DNA from 4 places in the Paenibacillus sp. FSL R7-0313 genome. Region 2 is predicted to be linked to each of the others. Evidence: riboswitches for the same ligand, from Rfam matches in the RefSeq annotation. Region 2 holds a riboswitch; each other region holds the start of a gene.

The links. A riboswitch is a leader RNA that binds a small molecule or an ion and turns the genes downstream of it on or off. The one in region 2 is predicted to bind thiamine pyrophosphate.
Region 1: it holds a riboswitch for thiamine pyrophosphate, as region 2 does, so the genes downstream of both, NSQ38_RS00460 (ABC transporter ATP-binding protein) here and NSQ38_RS02595 (ABC transporter substrate-binding protein) in region 2, are expected to answer to the same signal.
Region 3: it holds a riboswitch for thiamine pyrophosphate, as region 2 does, so the genes downstream of both, thiC (phosphomethylpyrimidine synthase ThiC) here and NSQ38_RS02595 (ABC transporter substrate-binding protein) in region 2, are expected to answer to the same signal.
Region 4: it holds a riboswitch for thiamine pyrophosphate, as region 2 does, so the genes downstream of both, NSQ38_RS17985 (thiamine phosphate synthase) here and NSQ38_RS02595 (ABC transporter substrate-binding protein) in region 2, are expected to answer to the same signal.

What each region holds. Positions count from the first base shown of each region.
Region 1 covers NZ_CP150219.1:127,432-131,649, forward strand. Annotated here, with positions in the region: gene NSQ38_RS00450 (S-layer homology domain-containing protein) at 1-354, opposite strand, end outside; gene NSQ38_RS00455 (radical SAM/SPASM domain-containing protein) at 620-1,495, opposite strand; TPP riboswitch at 1,678-1,780, shown strand; gene NSQ38_RS00460 (ABC transporter ATP-binding protein) at 1,940-2,704, shown strand; gene NSQ38_RS00465 (ABC transporter permease) at 2,694-3,524, shown strand; gene NSQ38_RS00470 (ABC transporter substrate-binding protein) at 3,687-4,218, shown strand, end outside.
Region 2 covers NZ_CP150219.1:628,352-632,569, reverse strand. Annotated here, with positions in the region: gene NSQ38_RS02605 (ABC transporter permease) at 1-135, opposite strand, end outside; gene NSQ38_RS02600 (thiamine-binding protein) at 135-425, opposite strand; gene NSQ38_RS02595 (ABC transporter substrate-binding protein) at 651-1,691, opposite strand; TPP riboswitch at 1,913-2,025, opposite strand; gene NSQ38_RS02590 (SIR2 family protein) at 2,133-3,542, shown strand; gene NSQ38_RS02585 (ATP-binding protein) at 3,532-4,218, shown strand, end outside.
Region 3 covers NZ_CP150219.1:384,017-388,234, forward strand. Annotated here, with positions in the region: gene thiC (phosphomethylpyrimidine synthase ThiC) at 369-2,153, opposite strand; TPP riboswitch at 2,572-2,685, opposite strand; gene NSQ38_RS01520 (IclR family transcriptional regulator) at 2,835-3,578, opposite strand; gene NSQ38_RS01525 (alpha/beta fold hydrolase) at 3,938-4,218, shown strand, end outside.
Region 4 covers NZ_CP150219.1:4,084,238-4,088,455, reverse strand. Annotated here, with positions in the region: gene NSQ38_RS18000 (thiazole synthase) at 1-520, opposite strand, end outside; gene thiS (sulfur carrier protein ThiS) at 523-726, opposite strand; gene thiO (glycine oxidase ThiO) at 723-1,895, opposite strand; gene NSQ38_RS17985 (thiamine phosphate synthase) at 1,910-2,614, opposite strand; TPP riboswitch at 2,793-2,902, opposite strand; gene NSQ38_RS17980 (ABC-F family ATP-binding cassette domain-containing protein) at 2,978-4,218, opposite strand, start outside.

The DNA of each region.
Region 1 (4,218 bases), 500 kb from region 2:
AAGTGCACCTACATATCCGGCATACCATTGATCTTCCTTTACATCTCTGAATTGACTTACTTCGACATTATCAGGCTTTAAATTAAGCGCACCGACCATAATTTTTGCTAATTGAGCTCGTGTTACCGAATCGGAAGGTTTAAATGTCCCATCAGTAAATCCTGTGAGTATTCCTTGTTCTACTAATTTGGTTATTTCCGTTTTGGAATACGAATTATCAATGTCAGTAAAAGAAGTTTTAGATGTAGCCACTTCTGCAGATACAGATAAATTGATAGATAACATAGAAACAATCAGCGACGTAGAAAGCATTAACGATAGTTTGTGATTAAACTTTTTCCATTTTGAATTCAAAACTAAAACACACTCCTCAGTAAGCTTCTGGTAGGTAAATCCAATAATATATGAATCTTTAGAACTAATTCACCTCCTAATCAATAGGATAATAATACCATGCAAATTCATAAAAACAAGATTAATAGACTATGATTTTACAAAAAAGTTGTTATCCTGAATTGATTTCAATTCTTATTATCTAAATAATTTCGCAATAAAGACAAAACGAACCTACCGAAACAAATATTTTCGGTAGGTTCGTTTTTAACTAAATTTATATATTCTAGGCTCCGAATCTCTGACGATAACCGCACTTTCGACACAACTCTTCCACAGCTTCCCGCTTGGAGAAACCATATACCAGATTGTTCGCTCGCTCACCCTCAATAATCTCCGAGAATGACTTCTCGTGCACATTACCCAAGTTAATTACACCCTCGCCATCGAGACAGCATGGAACCACCGTTCCATCTACAAGCACAGCTGCCTGACCACGCAATGCATGGCAGAAGCCTTTGCCGTCATCTTCAGGTGCATCCAGACTTGGCCACTGGAACTCATGGTCCTGATTCAGATATACATTCGGGGCAATTTTGACCCCACTGCCTGGAACTACTTTTTCCTCAATGCGGAAGTCCAGATTGAACTCACGTTCCAACACTTCAAGGGTCTCCCGATTTCGATTCATCTGAGCATTTGTGAAGTTATCCTGCGTCAGATTCCACAGTCGGAATGAGATGATGACATTGTGCTTAACGGCCTCGTGTACAAAGGACAAAATATGACGCAGGTATCCGTCACGGTCTGTTGAACCTTCATGCCCATCGAAGCTGTGCAGGGAGAAATTCATCTGCCGCAGCGCCGGTTTGCCAAGCAATTTATGCTGAGTCTTGGGCAAGAGTGTACCATTGGTTGTAATGTTCACCTTGAGTCCCTTCTCATGTGCGGAATCAAGCAACAGATCTATTTTGGGATGCAACAAGGGTTCGCCTTTGACATGTAGATAAATATGATTGGTATGTGGTTTAACTTGTTCCAGTATATTGTTGAAGACTTCAGGGTCAATGAATCCTTTGGCACGCTGCGTCTGCGGACAGAAGCTGCAAGCCAGATTGCAGATACTCGTGATCTCAATATATACTTTTTTGAACGTTTTCAACTCGGGTCCCCATTCTGCCTAGGAGGGAGAACAATCCCACCTGCATTTTGTGATCCGGCCTATACGGGCCATCCCTATTATATCGGGTTCATGAGCCGAGGTAAATTGTTCAGTTATCATGCTGCCTCTTTACAGTTCATGTTCAAGTGATATATGCTGAACACACAACTGCATATCTTGTACATTTGCACTAGGGGAGCCTTGCGGCTGAGACGAATATGACTATTCGGACCCTTTGAACCTGATCTGGATCATACCAGCGGAGGGAAGTGGAGCGGCCTTTTAGTAAGCGGAATTTTCTCAATGTATGTGAAGATAAATTGCGGATTTAACTTACAGACCCACTCATTTCTCCGGAAATGGGTGGGTCTTTTTTGTTCCTTTTGCAGAGTACAGGATGCCGTTGTTATTCCAGCAGTCTGACATCAAGGGGGTGAGGATCAGATGAGCAACCATGTAACCATTGAGAACGTTAGCTTCGCTTTTCCCGAAAAAAAAGATTCACCCGTGCTCTCCAATGTGTCGCTTCAGGTTCAACAAGGAGAATTTGTCTCGCTCATTGGCTCCAGCGGATCAGGTAAAAGCACGCTCTTCAAGCTGCTCGCAGGCTTGCACGAGCCAACCGGCGGCACCATCGATATTGCTGATGTACCGCAAGGACAACGGCTCGGACGAGTCGCCTATATGCCGCAGAAAGATCTGCTGTTATCCTGGCGTACCGTCATGGAGAACTGCCTGCTGCCTGCCGAGCTGGCACCAGGCCGACAGGACAAGGACAAACTACGAGCCGATATCATCGCTGGATTGGCAAGGTTCGGCTTGTCCGGTTATGAGCAGGCCTATCCGGATGAGTTATCCGGCGGCATGCGGCAGCGGGTGGCACTGCTGCGTACCTTGCTTACAGGCGGGCAGCTCATGTTGCTGGATGAACCCTTCGGTGCACTCGACGCTTTAACCAAACGAGAAATGCATCGCTGGTTGTTGGAGCTGTGGAAGGACTTTGGACAAACCGTGCTGTTCATTACACATGACATCGAGGAAGCCCTGCTGTTAAGTGACCGTATCATTCTGTTAACTCCAGGAGGGCAAGGTCAGCAGTTACGGGAGATAACGGTTCCTTTACCACGCCCAAGGCATTCGGACATGATCTACGAACCGGCTCTCGTGCAGATGAGGCAACAACTGGAGGAACAATTGCATGCAAAATGATAGAGCTGAGGTTAGCGTCTGGACGTGGTGTTTTAAGTGGCTCTCGAGGTCGTTTTCCCAATATGGTTTGTTTATTGTGCTCATGTTCTTATTACTGGCGATCTGGGAAGTGATTGTGCGTATGGGATGGGTGCCCTCCTTCATCATTCCTGCACCCACGGCCATCATAGGCTCACTGGTTGATCATCGTCATCTGCTGTTGACCATCCATCTGCCTGCTACCTTTATGGAGGTTATTGTTGGTTTTGTCTTGTCCATAGTGACTGGAATTACGCTGGCAACAGGCATGCATATGAACCGATCGATTGAAAAGGCCTTCTATCCCTTCATCGTGATCAGTCAGACCATACCGCTGATTGCCTTGTCTCCCGTATTTATCTTGTGGTTTGGTTACACGTTGTGGAGCAAAGTCGCCGTGGTGTTCCTAATCGCATTCTTCCCCATTGTGGTCAGTACCTACGATGGACTCCGCCATGGCGATCCGGAGCAGCGTGAACTGCTGCTCACCATGGGCGCCAGCAAATGGGATATTTTTTGCAAACTCCAGGTTCCGCTGGCACTTCCCTCTTTTTTCTCGGGGTTAAAGATGTCCGTGGTGTACTGCGTGGTTGGGGCAACGATTGGCGAATGGCTTGGTGGCAGCAAAGGTCTCGGCTACTTCAGCCGCCGCATGTCCAGCAACATGAACACGGATGCGATGTTTGCCGCTATTGTGCTGTTATCCCTGCTTGGGATCGTTTTGTTTGTACTGATTGCCTGGCTGGAGAAACGGTTTAGCATACGGCGGCATGGACATGGAGGCAAAAGAAAAGTTGGATAATACTTAGACAGAAATTAGATGTAAATACAGAAGTTACAATCTTCAGAACATACCTTATGCACAAATTCAGCAGCATCTTCAATCAGTTCACTGTCACGTTGTCGTTAACATGCTGCTGTCCATTTTCTACAAATCAAAACGATGAAATGAGGACCTTCATTTATGAATAACAAAGGTATATACTCCCTGCTTCCCATCATGCTCATTAGCCTTTTGCTGATCGTTAGCGGATGCAGCACCACGAATACCAGCAAAAACACGCCAACAACAGACGCTGCAACCAATGCACAACAAACAGGCAAGTCTGCAACCGAAACAGCATCTGACACCAAAGATAAACTGTCCATTATGCTCGACTGGTACCCGAATGCAGTACACTCCTTCATCTACGTTGCTCAAGAAAAAGGATACTTTGCAGATCAAGGTCTCGATGTCGAAATTCAGATGCCTGCGGATACCAATGATTCACTCAAACTTGTTGCTGCTGGAAAAATTGATCTGGCTCTAAGCTACCAGCCCCAAATTTTGCTCGCTCGTGGTGAGAACATTCCTGTACGTTCCATTGCTGCTGTTGTTCGCCACCCGCTTGTGCATCTGTTGACCGAAGCAAATGGCAACGTGAGCTCACCCAAAGACCTTGAAGGAAAGACTGTTGGTTATTCCTCAATTCCCCTGTATGAAGCGATGGTGCGTA
Region 2 (4,218 bases):
TTCGCGGGCGATGTCGGACGGTGCAGGCAGCATCCATTTCTCAATATGGAAGAGGGAGACGGCTCCCTGCCATATCGCTATAAAGAGAATAACCGCCACAATGGGCGGCCATACACTTTTGAAATAGGCAGGCATTAGCGATACTTCTCCGTCAGGGTGTCCATGCTGAAGCCGGTAGGGCTATGGGCGATTTTGATCTGGGAGATGATGCTTGGGCTGCCAGCCTCCACGAGTACCTCGTGCATTTTACGGACAACTTCCAGCAGTTCCTCCAGTTCCCCCTCCATCGTGGTGTCGAGCGCGTTCACCTGATATTTCAGGCCGGATTGCTGAATAACTTCAATGGCGCGATCAACGTATGGATAAGAGTTCTCGCCATTTGGCGTTTTCGGAATAACCTGAATGCTAAGTAGTGTGCTTGCCATGAGAGATCACGGCTCCTTTCGAAAATATATAAAATGAACTAATGACGGTTACACTTGCCACTTCGATGACAGAATAACCCTCCAATCGCTGTTATCCCCAGATTTTTTTTGATTCCCTTCTCTAAAGGGAAAATCCGGTGATAAAGGCGACCGCTTCGCTTTTTCACGTTATTTCTGTCCTCTCCGTCCTCGTGTAAATATTAAGTTCGTTTTATATGAGAAATTTTATTGGGGTAAAAAATCGTTCGTATATGCTTTGCTCACATCGATCTGTTCATCCAGCAGTTTTTTGCTAAACATCCAGTCGGTGTAGTTCTGCCACACTTCCTGTTTTTGCTCACCCCAGCGCGGGGCGTCATCTGTGTACTTGGGACTAAGCCACTTCTGGCTTGCCAGGACCAATTCCTTGTCCAGATCCGGTACAGCCTTGATCAGAATGTTCGCTGCGTCTTCGGGATGATCGATCGCATATTGATACCCTTCAGAGGTGGCTTTCAGGAATGCTTTCACCAACTCAGGGTCGTTTTGGATCGTCTGCTCGTTTGTTACGAGGACAGGCGTGTAGTAATCCAATGCATCTGAATAATCCTTCACATATAACATGTCGATTGGTTCCCCGCGAAGTTCGGCTTCAATCCCCGTCCAAGCGTAGAAAATCCATGCGAAATCAATGTCTCGTTTTACTGCGGTGAAAAAGTCGGCATCACCCATGTTAATGTTTTTCACTTTGGATACATCGGCTCCGTCGCCTTCCATAATGGATTGCATCACGGCTTCTTCCACTGGGGAACCCCAACCGCCATAGGTTTTGCCTTCAAAATCTTTCGGTGATTTGATATTCCTATCCGCCGGAGCAGCGAACCCGGATGTATTATGCTGAATAACTGCTGCAATGGAGACGAGAGGCACACCCTGTGTGCGGGCTTGAGTTACACTCTCCTGATAACTTACGCCAAAAGGCACTTCGTTCGATGCAACCATCGTATCTGCGCCACCGGCACCTGGTTGTACAATCTCCATGTTTAAGCCTTCGGCCTTGTAAAAACCTTGATCTACAGCCGTATACAGGCCGGTATGATTCGTATTCGGTGTCCAGTCGAGCACCACTTTAATATCTTTCAGGGCGGCAGTGTCACCTTCGTTACTGCTTTCCGCATTTGTGTTGCTGTTCTGTTCTGCCGGGGCAGCTTCTTTGCCACCACATGCGGCTACAGTCACCATAAGCACGCATAAGAGCAACAATCCCATCGTTTTACGCCATTTCATCTGTGGTTCTCTCCTTCGGTATGTCCGGCCGAGTGGCACGGGGTACTCCTTGGCTTCATATCCAATCATCTTGCATAAATCGACAGATTTATACCAGTTGAGATCTGGATAACGTCACTTTTTTTAGCTCTCTGGCTATATAAAAGAACATTAAAAAAGCGTCCCGTAATCCGGGACGCGTGCAGGCGTTAGAGAGGTGGCGTTCAGCCATAGGGCTGTGCCATTTCGATATACTCCGATTCCTACGCTGGCATGATCCAGATCAGGTCTAAGGGTTAGTATCTTGGTGGGATACACTCTCAGCCGGCCAATTCCGACTCCCCTGGGAAACTATGAAGTTACGGGCATTACTAGGTGTAATTATAGGCCAGCCGGTGGAACGTGTCCAGTCAGGAACTGGATGGGTACACGTATGAACTTATCTAACAGGCCGATATACATATGTATAACAGCCTGTTTGGATGTGTTATTTTCATTAATTATCGTGGCGAATCATATAAGGCAATCTGGCTGAGTGCAAAAGCATCGGATTTTTCGCAAATCTTGTTGTTGGAATATATTGGTGATCAATGTATAATCGAAGTGCATACTATCGAAAAATGTATGAATTTAGATTTTTTTTGTATATTCCCACATCCCCCTGAGCCGATAAGGAGTAAATATATGAGCCAAATAAATGTAGTTCAAGAGATGGATGAACTTAAAAAGGTATTGTCCTATTCAAAAAATATAGGTTTCTTTTTTGGAGCAGGAAGTTCTTGTGCATTTGGGCTACCTAATATTTACAGATTAACAGATTATGTTGAAGAAAGCCTTAATAGTAGCCTTAAGCCACACTTTACAAGTCTTAAATATAGCTTAGCTAGTCTACATGCTGGTAGAAATATTAGTGTAGAAGATATATTAAACTATGTCCGACAAATAAGAGAGATAACAGGGGAAAAAGAAGAAAGAGAATATGATGGAATAAATGGAAGAGTCGCTCAAATGTTAGATGAACAAATATGCAAAAAAATATTTGATATCATTCAAGCTAAAGAGCAAGATGCAGATATTACTGATCTCAGGAAATTTTTCGCATGGCTTGACATTGCGAATAGAAATAGCATTAAAGAAATTTTTACCACTAACTATGATTTATTATTAGAAAAAGCTATGGAAGATAACCGAATTCCATATTTTGACGGATTTGTAGGTTCATACGAGCCATTTTTTTGGCCAGAGAGTATTGAGAAAATAGTAGGTAACAATGATTTGACTTTTAACTGGATAAGATTATGGAAAATACATGGTTCTTTAAACTGGGAGTTTAGAAAAGACAGTTTATCCGACAACTATAAAATTGTTAGAAATGGAAAAGTTGATGTACCAGAAAATGAACTTGTGGTTTACCCTTCAAAGGAAAAATATAATTTATCTCGTAAGCAACCTTTTATTGCATATTTTGATAAATTAAAACACTATTTATTGCAAGGAGAACGTCTCTTTATATTTTCTGGTTATTCTTTTTCAGATCAGCATATCAATGAGATTATTTTCAATGGCTTAAGACAGAATCCTCGGCTATATGCAGTATGTATGTGCTTTTCGGATGAACAAGTTGATTTTATGGAGTCAATTGCCATAACACATTTAAACCTTTGTGTAATGGGTCCAAAAAAAATGATTACTAATGGCAGGCTGTATCAATGGAAATATGATGATAGTATCGGAAATGCCAACGAAAGCAGTTTTTATTGGGACAAACAAGAAGATAAATTCATACTCGGCGATTTTAAAAAATTATCAGCTTTTCTCATTTCTAATTCAGGGAAGAAAAAGAGCATAGAGGAGGCTGTGCATGGAAAATGATATTACTTTTTTAGGGAAAATCATCCGAGTCGATTCAAATATTGTAGAAGTAGAAATTAGTGATAACATCCCATCTTCTAGCCCAATAATAGAAGGCAAGGTATACAAAATTGGTCAAATAGGAACTTTTGTAAAAATGCCTATTGGTAATGTAGTTTCGTATGGAATTGTATCAAGTGTAAGTAATACTCCAAGTAAGATTAATGACAGTGAATTAAAACAAGCAATTGGATCACGATTTCTAACCGTTAACTTAGTTGGAGAAAAGATAGGTAACGGAGATTTTGAAAAGGGGATTGGTCTATATCCAACTATAAATGATGAAGTCCATATTGTAACAGAGTCTGATTTAGTGGACATATACGGAAAGGGAAGTTTGGGTTCCACTCCTATTGGAAAACATTCGTCATCGGATAATTTAGATGTATTTGTTGATGTACATAAACTTGTACTTCGACATGCAGCGATACTAGGTTCAACAGGAAGTGGAAAATCAAATACTACCGCGGGGATGATTAAAAGAATTATCAATGATTATTCAAACTCAAGAATGGTTCTTATAGACCCCCATGGGGAATATGCAACCGCTTTTCCTGAAGCCAAGGTTTTCAAAATCAATGATACACATAACCCACTATATATTCCTTTTTGGCTTATGAATTTTGATGAATTAGCT
Region 3 (4,218 bases), 240 kb from region 2:
GGTGATCCTATGAACTTCTCTTTTAACGACGTAATCGTGTTCGCGATGTTAATTATTGCGCTCCTGACATACATCGATCGTAAAAAGAAGTGACCCGCCACAGGTTGACGGCCTGACGGGTCACTTCATCTGAACTTGCTGCACTCGGAGGAATACCCACCGCAAATGCTGTGCAGGAGTAGCCATTGGCCTGGCTACTCTTATTGGTGTTTACTTACATTCATTTTATTAAACATCTGCTAGACAATCAACCATAATGCTGATAAAAAGTATCAGGAAGCTGATCAGTAAGATGAAGCAGACGACATAATAGCAGTATTCTCACCTACAAACGATGTCAGACTGCCCAGCTTGCGCTGTACCCGCTCCTAGGAACGTGTCCGATATTCCTCGGCCTTTTCCTGCATGCCCGCTGCTACAGCCTCATTCTCGGACAATCCTTTGTCCGCCGCAAAGGTACGAATGTCCTGCGTAATGCGCATGCTACAGAACTTCGGACCGCACATGGAGCAAAAATGAGCTTCCTTAGCCCCTTCTGCTGGCAGCGTCTCATCATGGTAGGACAGCGCACGTTCAGGGTCTAGCGACAGGTTGAACTGGTCCCTCCAGCGGAACTCGAAGCGTGCCTTGGACAATGCATCATCGCGGCGTTGAGCACGCGGATGGCCTTTCGCTAGATCGGCGGCATGAGCTGCGATCTTGTAGGCGATAACCCCTTCCCGCACATCATCCTTGTTGGGCAGGCCCAAATGTTCTTTTGGCGTAACATAACAGAGCATGGACGTGCCGAACCAGCCAATCATGGCCGCACCAATGGCGGAGGTGATGTGATCGTAACCCGGGGCAATGTCGGTCGTCAGCGGCCCCAGCGTATAGAACGGTGCCTCTTGGCATATCTCCATCTGCAAGTCCACATTCTCTTTGATCTTGTGCATCGGCACATGCCCCGGGCCTTCGATCATCACCTGCACATCATGCTTCCATGCGATCTGCGTCAGTTCACCGAGCGTAGCCAGTTCCGCCATCTGTGCTTCATCATTCGCATCGTAGATACTGCCTGGACGAAGTCCATCTCCCAGCGAAAACGCCACATCATACCTTTTCATAATCTCGCAGATTTCTTCAAAATGGGTGTACAAAAAATTCTCCTGATGATGCGCCAGACACCATGCTGCCATAATGGACCCGCCGCGGGACACAATGCCTGTCATCCGCTTGGCCGTCATCGGGATATAACGCAGCAGTACACCTGCATGAATCGTAAAGTAGTCCACGCCCTGCTCTGCCTGCTCTATGAGTGTGTCACGGTACAACTCCCAGGTCAGCGCTTCCGCTTCGCCATTCACCTTCTCCAGCGCCTGATACAGCGGCACCGTACCAATCGGCACAGGTGAATTACGGATGATCCATTCCCGGGTGGTATGAATGTTTTTGCCTGTGGACAGATCCATCACCGTATCCGATCCCCATCGTACCGCCCAGGTCATCTTCTCGACCTCTTCCTCAATGGAGGAAGATACGGCAGAGTTACCTATGTTGGCATTGATCTTCACGTGAAAATGACGACCGATCAACATCGGCTCACTCTCCGGGTGATTGATGTTGGATGGCAGAATGGCCCGTCCACTCGCCAGCTCCTGCCTCACAAATTCCGGTTCCACGCCTTCACGAATGGCGGCAAACTCCATCTCTGCCGTAATGACTCCTTGCCTCGCGTAGTGCATCTGGGTCACACAGCGTCCTGGCTGTGCCCGCAGCGGTCTGCCACGTAATCCAGGGTACTCTTCGGCTCCCGCTCTCTTCCCTCCGTGCTTCAGTCCGTTATCCTCCGGTTTAACCGTACGGCCCTGATAAGCTTCAACATCGCCGCGCTCTGTGATCCATCGGGTGCGCAGGGCTGGCAGACCTGCACGGATATCCGCATGAAATGCGGGATCGGTCATCGGGCCGCTCGTATCGTAGACACGCAGCGGTTCGTTATGCTCCACCCCTTGGGGAGTATTCGTGTCATGAAGGGCTATCTCACGCTCCGGTACAGCAATGTCCGGCCGTGAGCCCTGAATGTAGACTTTGCGGCTGCCCGGAAAAGGCTGAACCCGTCCGGCCGCTCCTGTTTCTTTTCCCACCTGCTGACCGTTATGTTCCTGTTCCATCGCTTGTTGTCCCGTTTGGTTTCCTGTACTCATGTTCGCTTGTCTCCTCCTCAGTGTTCGTTCACTTGGTTTCATTGGTATCGTCATCAGCTCACTTACGCACCTGTCCCAAATCATCCAGAGCACAGAGAAGAAAGAGCGATCCTACACCAGACCAGAGGAGACATTATTTATGTACAGTTCACAACAGACGGAGGCTGCCACAGATCATCGATCTATAAGACTTCCCTCCTCATCCAAGCCCACTTCCGCAGGTTATCGAAAAAGAAGCCCATAAAATCCGCGCTATATCGCCCGTTCCCTGTATATAAAAAAGCCGGTCCCCGAAGGAACCGACTTTTATGTCCATCACCAATAATGCACCTTCAATCAGCTCCTTAACGGAGACTACAAGGGTCACATCATGAGGTGGTTGAGGTCATATCGCCGATTACTTCCCTACGCTGGTATGATCCAGATCAGGTGCAAAGGGTCCGGAATCTCATGCGATTCCGTCTCAGTCCGGACAATTCGGACTCCCCCAGTAACGTTAGTAAGTTGCGGCTTACATAAGCCGCCGTTCATATTCAATGAAGCTGGCTCCGTTGGGCCGTCCATTACAGAGTAGCGCAACCGGAACATAAAAACAACCTTTATATTCCAGAACACTAACTCAATTGGAGAAAAAACCTCACCTCAACATCAGGATAACATGAGCCCCATCTGCGTAGCAGCATCCTTCAACACAGGTGCGTATTCATGCAATGTCTCCTGCGAGAGTCGGCTGACAGGCCCTGAGACCGAGAGCGCAGCTGCAATATTGCCTCTGCGATCCATAATCGGTACAGATACCGCGGCAGCTCCCGGCTCACGTTCCTCATAACTCGTCGCATATCCGTTATCCCGGATATCTCCCATTTGCGCTAAATACACCGCGGGATCAATAAACACCGGCCATTCCGGGCCGTTCATCAGTTCTTCACGATCCTCGTCCGTGGCAAACGCCATCAAAACTTTGCTGGAAGCGCCCACAGACAGCGGGAGTCTAACACCAACGGGGGCGACTCGGCGAATCGCCTGATCACTTTGCACAGCCTGAATCCGTATCCGTTCACTCCCATCACGCAGGTACAGACTCACGGTCTCTCCCAATCGATCTCTCAGTCGCTCCATCGCAGGCAGCAGCAGAATAGCGGGATCATCACTGCGGGACATATGAGCTGACAGCTCCCAGATTCGGATGCCAAGTCGGTACTTCTCTGTTGCTGCATCACGGATCACGAACCCTCGATCCTCCAGCGTAGCCATCAAACGGTGCACTGTACTTTTGTGCAAGCCGATCTGGCTGGCAATTTCGGTGAGTCCCAGATCACTGCGTGTGGTAAAACATAATAATATATCCAGCGCCCGTTCCACAGCCCGGACGGTTAACTTGCGATCTTCCATGGCATAATGCCCTCCTCATGTTTCATCACATGAAACTTGGTTACATAAATTATATGAGAAACGGTCTCATCTGTAAACCAAAAAGAGCCAAAATCAAAATAGGCTAACCTGTAAATTTTTCCTTTTTATAAGACTTAATCCCCTGTAATTTACACACTAAGGTAATGTTACCCATATATCTTAAGAACTATATAACAATTGCGTAACAAATGCCCTCAATCAATTGACTTTGACTATACTGGAACATACGATAAAGATATATTACATTAAGATATCGCTCTGAAGCAGGCTCTGAAATAAACGCAATTCTCTTTTCATGTCGTTGTTATCTTCAACTGAACTTCAAAGGAGGGGCATTCATGTATCCAACATCCCAGAGCGAAGCCCCGCTGCATACAAAAGTGTCCGATCTGCCCTCTTCCCTATCACCGAGGCTGATTCGGTTCAAACATATTATCGTAGCGTTGCTGCTCTCCGTTGTATTTTTTCTACTGTTTTGTTTTATCGCACTGCATGGTTATATCGCATGGGTATTATCCAATCCTACTGTAGCACCGGTCTTCTCCAATCCAATGCAGGCCAAGAACATGAAGTATGAAGACATCACGTTCCCGGCAGCAGATGGCAGCCGGACGATGCA
Region 4 (4,218 bases), 3.5 Mb from region 2:
GCTCAATGATGATCTCAAGGTTATAGGGATTGATGATGCCTCTGCCAGCTCCGATGGGAGAAGCGCCAGGCATTACAGCATGTACGCCAAGCAATTGCAGCCTTTTGGCCAGAATGACATCATCTGAAATATAAGGCAATACCGTGAAGCCCTTTTCAAGCAAAATTTCGCAAGCCTTGTACGTTTCAATCGGATCTGGGAGTAGCGTAATTCCATCTCCGATGACTTCGACTTTTATCATATCACAAAGTCCTGAAGCCCGCGCAAGCTCGGCAATTCGCACCGCCTCTTCCGCATTGGAAGCTCCAGCCGTATTCGGAAGAAGAGTGTATTTGTCCAGATCCAATGTATCCAGGAAATGCTTCTGGTTGCGCTCCTCCAGATTCAGACGACGAACAGCAAAGGTTAAAACTTCCGTTTCAGATGCTTCCACAGCCTGACGTTGCACTTCCAGATCCGAAAACTTGCCTGTTCCGAGCAACAATCTGGACTCAAACGTATATTTACCAATGTTCAACATCATCAACCGCCTCCTACAAAATGTACAATCTCGATTCGATCGCCTTCTCTTAATGCCGTCGTTTCATGATACTCACGGGTTAAAATATGCTTGTTCAGCTCTACAACTACAGTCTTGACTTGCAGGTCAAATGATTGAAGCAGTTTATCCACACGATTCAATCTGTCTTCAATCTCCATCCGTTGACCATTAACGATGATATTCACTGCACCACTCCCTTTCTGTTCAATCGCTCCGGACTCAGCGCCTCAATTCCGAGTTCTTCTGAGCTTTTGCCAGCGAGCAACTCAGCGATAAGCCTTCCTGTTATCGCACTAAGCAAGATACCGTTGCGGTAATGCCCAAAGGCGGCGAACAGCCCTGGTATACTCTTGCAAGCACCTATATAAGGCAATCCATCTGGAGTTGCCGGTCTTACGCCTGCCCACGCTCGTATAAATTGTGCTTCTTTCATCCCAGGCACCCAGTGGGTAGCCGCTGTTAGCAGCTTCTGAACACCCTGTACAGAAACGTTCAGATCGGTTCTGCCTGGCAGACTGGTTGCCCCGAGCCAAACTTCGCCATTAGCTTTGGGAACAATATAGATATCCTCTGCATACACCGTTCTGTCAGGTCTGTACCCAGCATGTTCATCTGAGAACTGAACGGCGGCTATTTCTCCTTTTACCGACCACACAGGCATGCTCAGATTCACATGTCTCATCAACTCTTCACTCTGTAATCCAGCCGCTATAATGACATGTTTACATCTCATCTCACCGATCGATGTGGTGATTCCCTGCACGCCATGTTCGTTTGCTTGCACACGTATATCCTGTATGTCCTCCATAACCCGTGCTCCAAATGCTTGAGCGGATTCAGCATATGCCTTCGTTAGATGGACTGGAAGAATCTCACTCTCGTAAGGTCTGTAGTAGGCTCCATACGTATCTCTGTTAAGCCATGATGCCTCCTGTTGCACAACGGAACGATCCCACCATACCTCATCAGCAGAAGCAGAAAACGCAGACTTCCGATTGTCCTTATAACTACTTAATTCACTGTATGAACGAAAAGGAGTTAGGAATCCCTGGCATTGCAGGCCAGTCTCTACCTCACTGAGTGTAGCCATTAGCACCTGTTGCTCGATAAGTAACTGTCTACTCTGTCTGGCAAGCTTAGCCATCAAAGGATGAGCAAAATCCTCACTGTCTGCCGCCAGCATTCCAGCCGCCGCGCAAGAAGTGCCTCCTGCAATCGCCGAACGCTCCAGCAACAGCACATCCTGTCCACGGGAAGCAAGCTCATACGCAATGGCACATCCAACAACACCTCCGCCTACAATAATCGTTTCTGCATGAATCTTATCCGGATTATCAGTTACAATCTCTTTCATCCTCTCATCTCCTTTCAGTCGCGCAGACCTTCGGTAGCAACGATAGCCTGCCTTAATGATGCAGCGGCCCGATCCGGTGAATCGCTCGCCCATACATTCGAGATCACAGCAACTCCCTGTGCGCCTGCAGAGCGAATCGCGTGAATGTTTCCCGGTTCGATGCCACCGATCGCCATGACAGGAATGGAGACACTCCTGCACACTTCAGCAAGAGCATGTAATCCTCTGGGGTCAAGATCAGGCTTACTGTTGGTTGAGTAGACATGCCCGAAGAAAAGGTAATCGGCTCCCCGTTCTTCAGCGATTTTCGCCTCATCGATGGAATGAACAGATCCCCCTAGACGAAGTCGCTGCACATTGCTTGTGACAGTAGGGTTACAGTTGCGTATCGCATCTTGCCCCCAATGTACACCTCCATAGATGTCATTTTGTGAAGGCAGCTCTGAACCATTGATAACGATGCGACAAGATGGAACGCCAACGCTACGCAGACTTTCAGCCCAACCGATCTTGTCTTGCCATGTGAGTTGTTTTTCTCGTATATGAATATAGTCCACCGATGGCCAAACGTCCTTTGCAGCTTTTACAAAAGATGCTTGATCCCCTGCACCCGTAGAAACAACATGCAACTCAAATGATCCGTGTACATGTTCATGAGAAATTACCGTACCATCCCTCTCCTTCCATGCGTGAATGCTATGAAAACACAAAAAAGCCACTCCCGTAGGGGAGTGGCTGCGTATTAAATATTGAACCAGATGACTGACTGAAGCATACAGTTCATTTCGTGCAATTCAGCTATGGACCTTATAGCCATAACGTTATACACGCAACTGCATGTTTCAATTCGTTAAGCAGACGGTCCTTTTGAGTTGCCGTTTGCTCACGTCATTCACTGAAACGCGCTCGCCACTTCCCTACGCTGGTATGATCCAGATCAGGTGCAAAGGGTCCGGAATCGCATTCTTCCATCTCAGCCGCATCGTGCGGCCCCCCTAGTGTTCATATGAAGTTGTAGCCTATGTTACCATAGACGGATTTTTTTGTCACCGTCATTTCTGTTAAACATTGTCTTAAATCGTCTAGTTTTTCTCAGACCATTCTTCGACATTCCATGTTTTGGTAACCCAACCCTCGTAGAAATCAGGTTCATGAGATACCAGTAACACCGTTCCCTTGAATTCTTTCAAAGCACGCTGCAACTCCGCTTTAGCTGTGACATCCAGATGGTTCGTCGGCTCATCAAATAGAATCCAGTTGCTTTCACGCATCAAGAGTTTGCATAAACGAACCTTGGCTTGTTCTCCACCACTCAGCATATTAAGCGGACGAGTAATGTGCTCATTTTTCAACCCACAGCGAGCGAGATGACCTCGGACCTCATTTTGGGTCAAATGTGAAAACTCATTCCAGACATCCTCAATCGGCGTGATATTCCCAGCACGAACCTCCTGCTCAAAATATGCCGTTTCGAGATAATCTCCTAAGAAAGTCTTTCCACTGAGTGGAGATATTTTTCCCAGGATGGTTTTCAACAGCGTCGATTTACCCACACCATTACAACCTACGATGGCAATTTTCTCACCACGTTCAATTGTCATTGTCATCTTAGGCAGCAAAGGAAACGTATATCCAATTTCAAAATCAATACCCTCAAAGACCGTTTTGCTGCTCGCACGGGCATCCTTAAATTTGAACGTTGGTTTGGCCGCTTCATCTGGGCGATCAATACGTTCAATTCTGTCCAACTGCTTCTCCCGGCTCTTCGCTCGACCTGAAGTTGAAGCACGTGCCTTGTTACGCTGAATGAAATCTTCCTGCTTCTTGATGTACTCTTGCTGCTTCTCATATGCATCAATATGCTGGGCTTTATTCATATCAGCCATCTCAAGGAACTTGTTATAGTTCGCTGCATATCTCGTTAATTTGGCAAATTCCAAATGATAAATGACATTTACGACTTCATTCATGAATTCCGTGTCATGGGAGATTAAGAGGAACGCGTGCGGGTAGTCCTTCAGATAACGTGACAGCCATTCAATATGCTCTACATCCAGATAGTTGGTCGGCTCATCCAGTAACAGAGCTGTAGGCTTCTCGAGCAGTAGCTTGGCAAGCAGCACCTTGGTACGTTGTCCACCACTTAGAGCTGCGACATCCCGATCAAGACCAATTGCGGACAAACCAAGACCATTAGCCATCTCTTCCACTTTTACGTCAATCAGATAAAAGTCGCCCTGTTCCAGTTGTTCCTGAATATCGCCCATCTCTTCCAGCAACTGCTCCAGCTTATCTGGATCTGCATCTGCCATCTGGTCCGTAA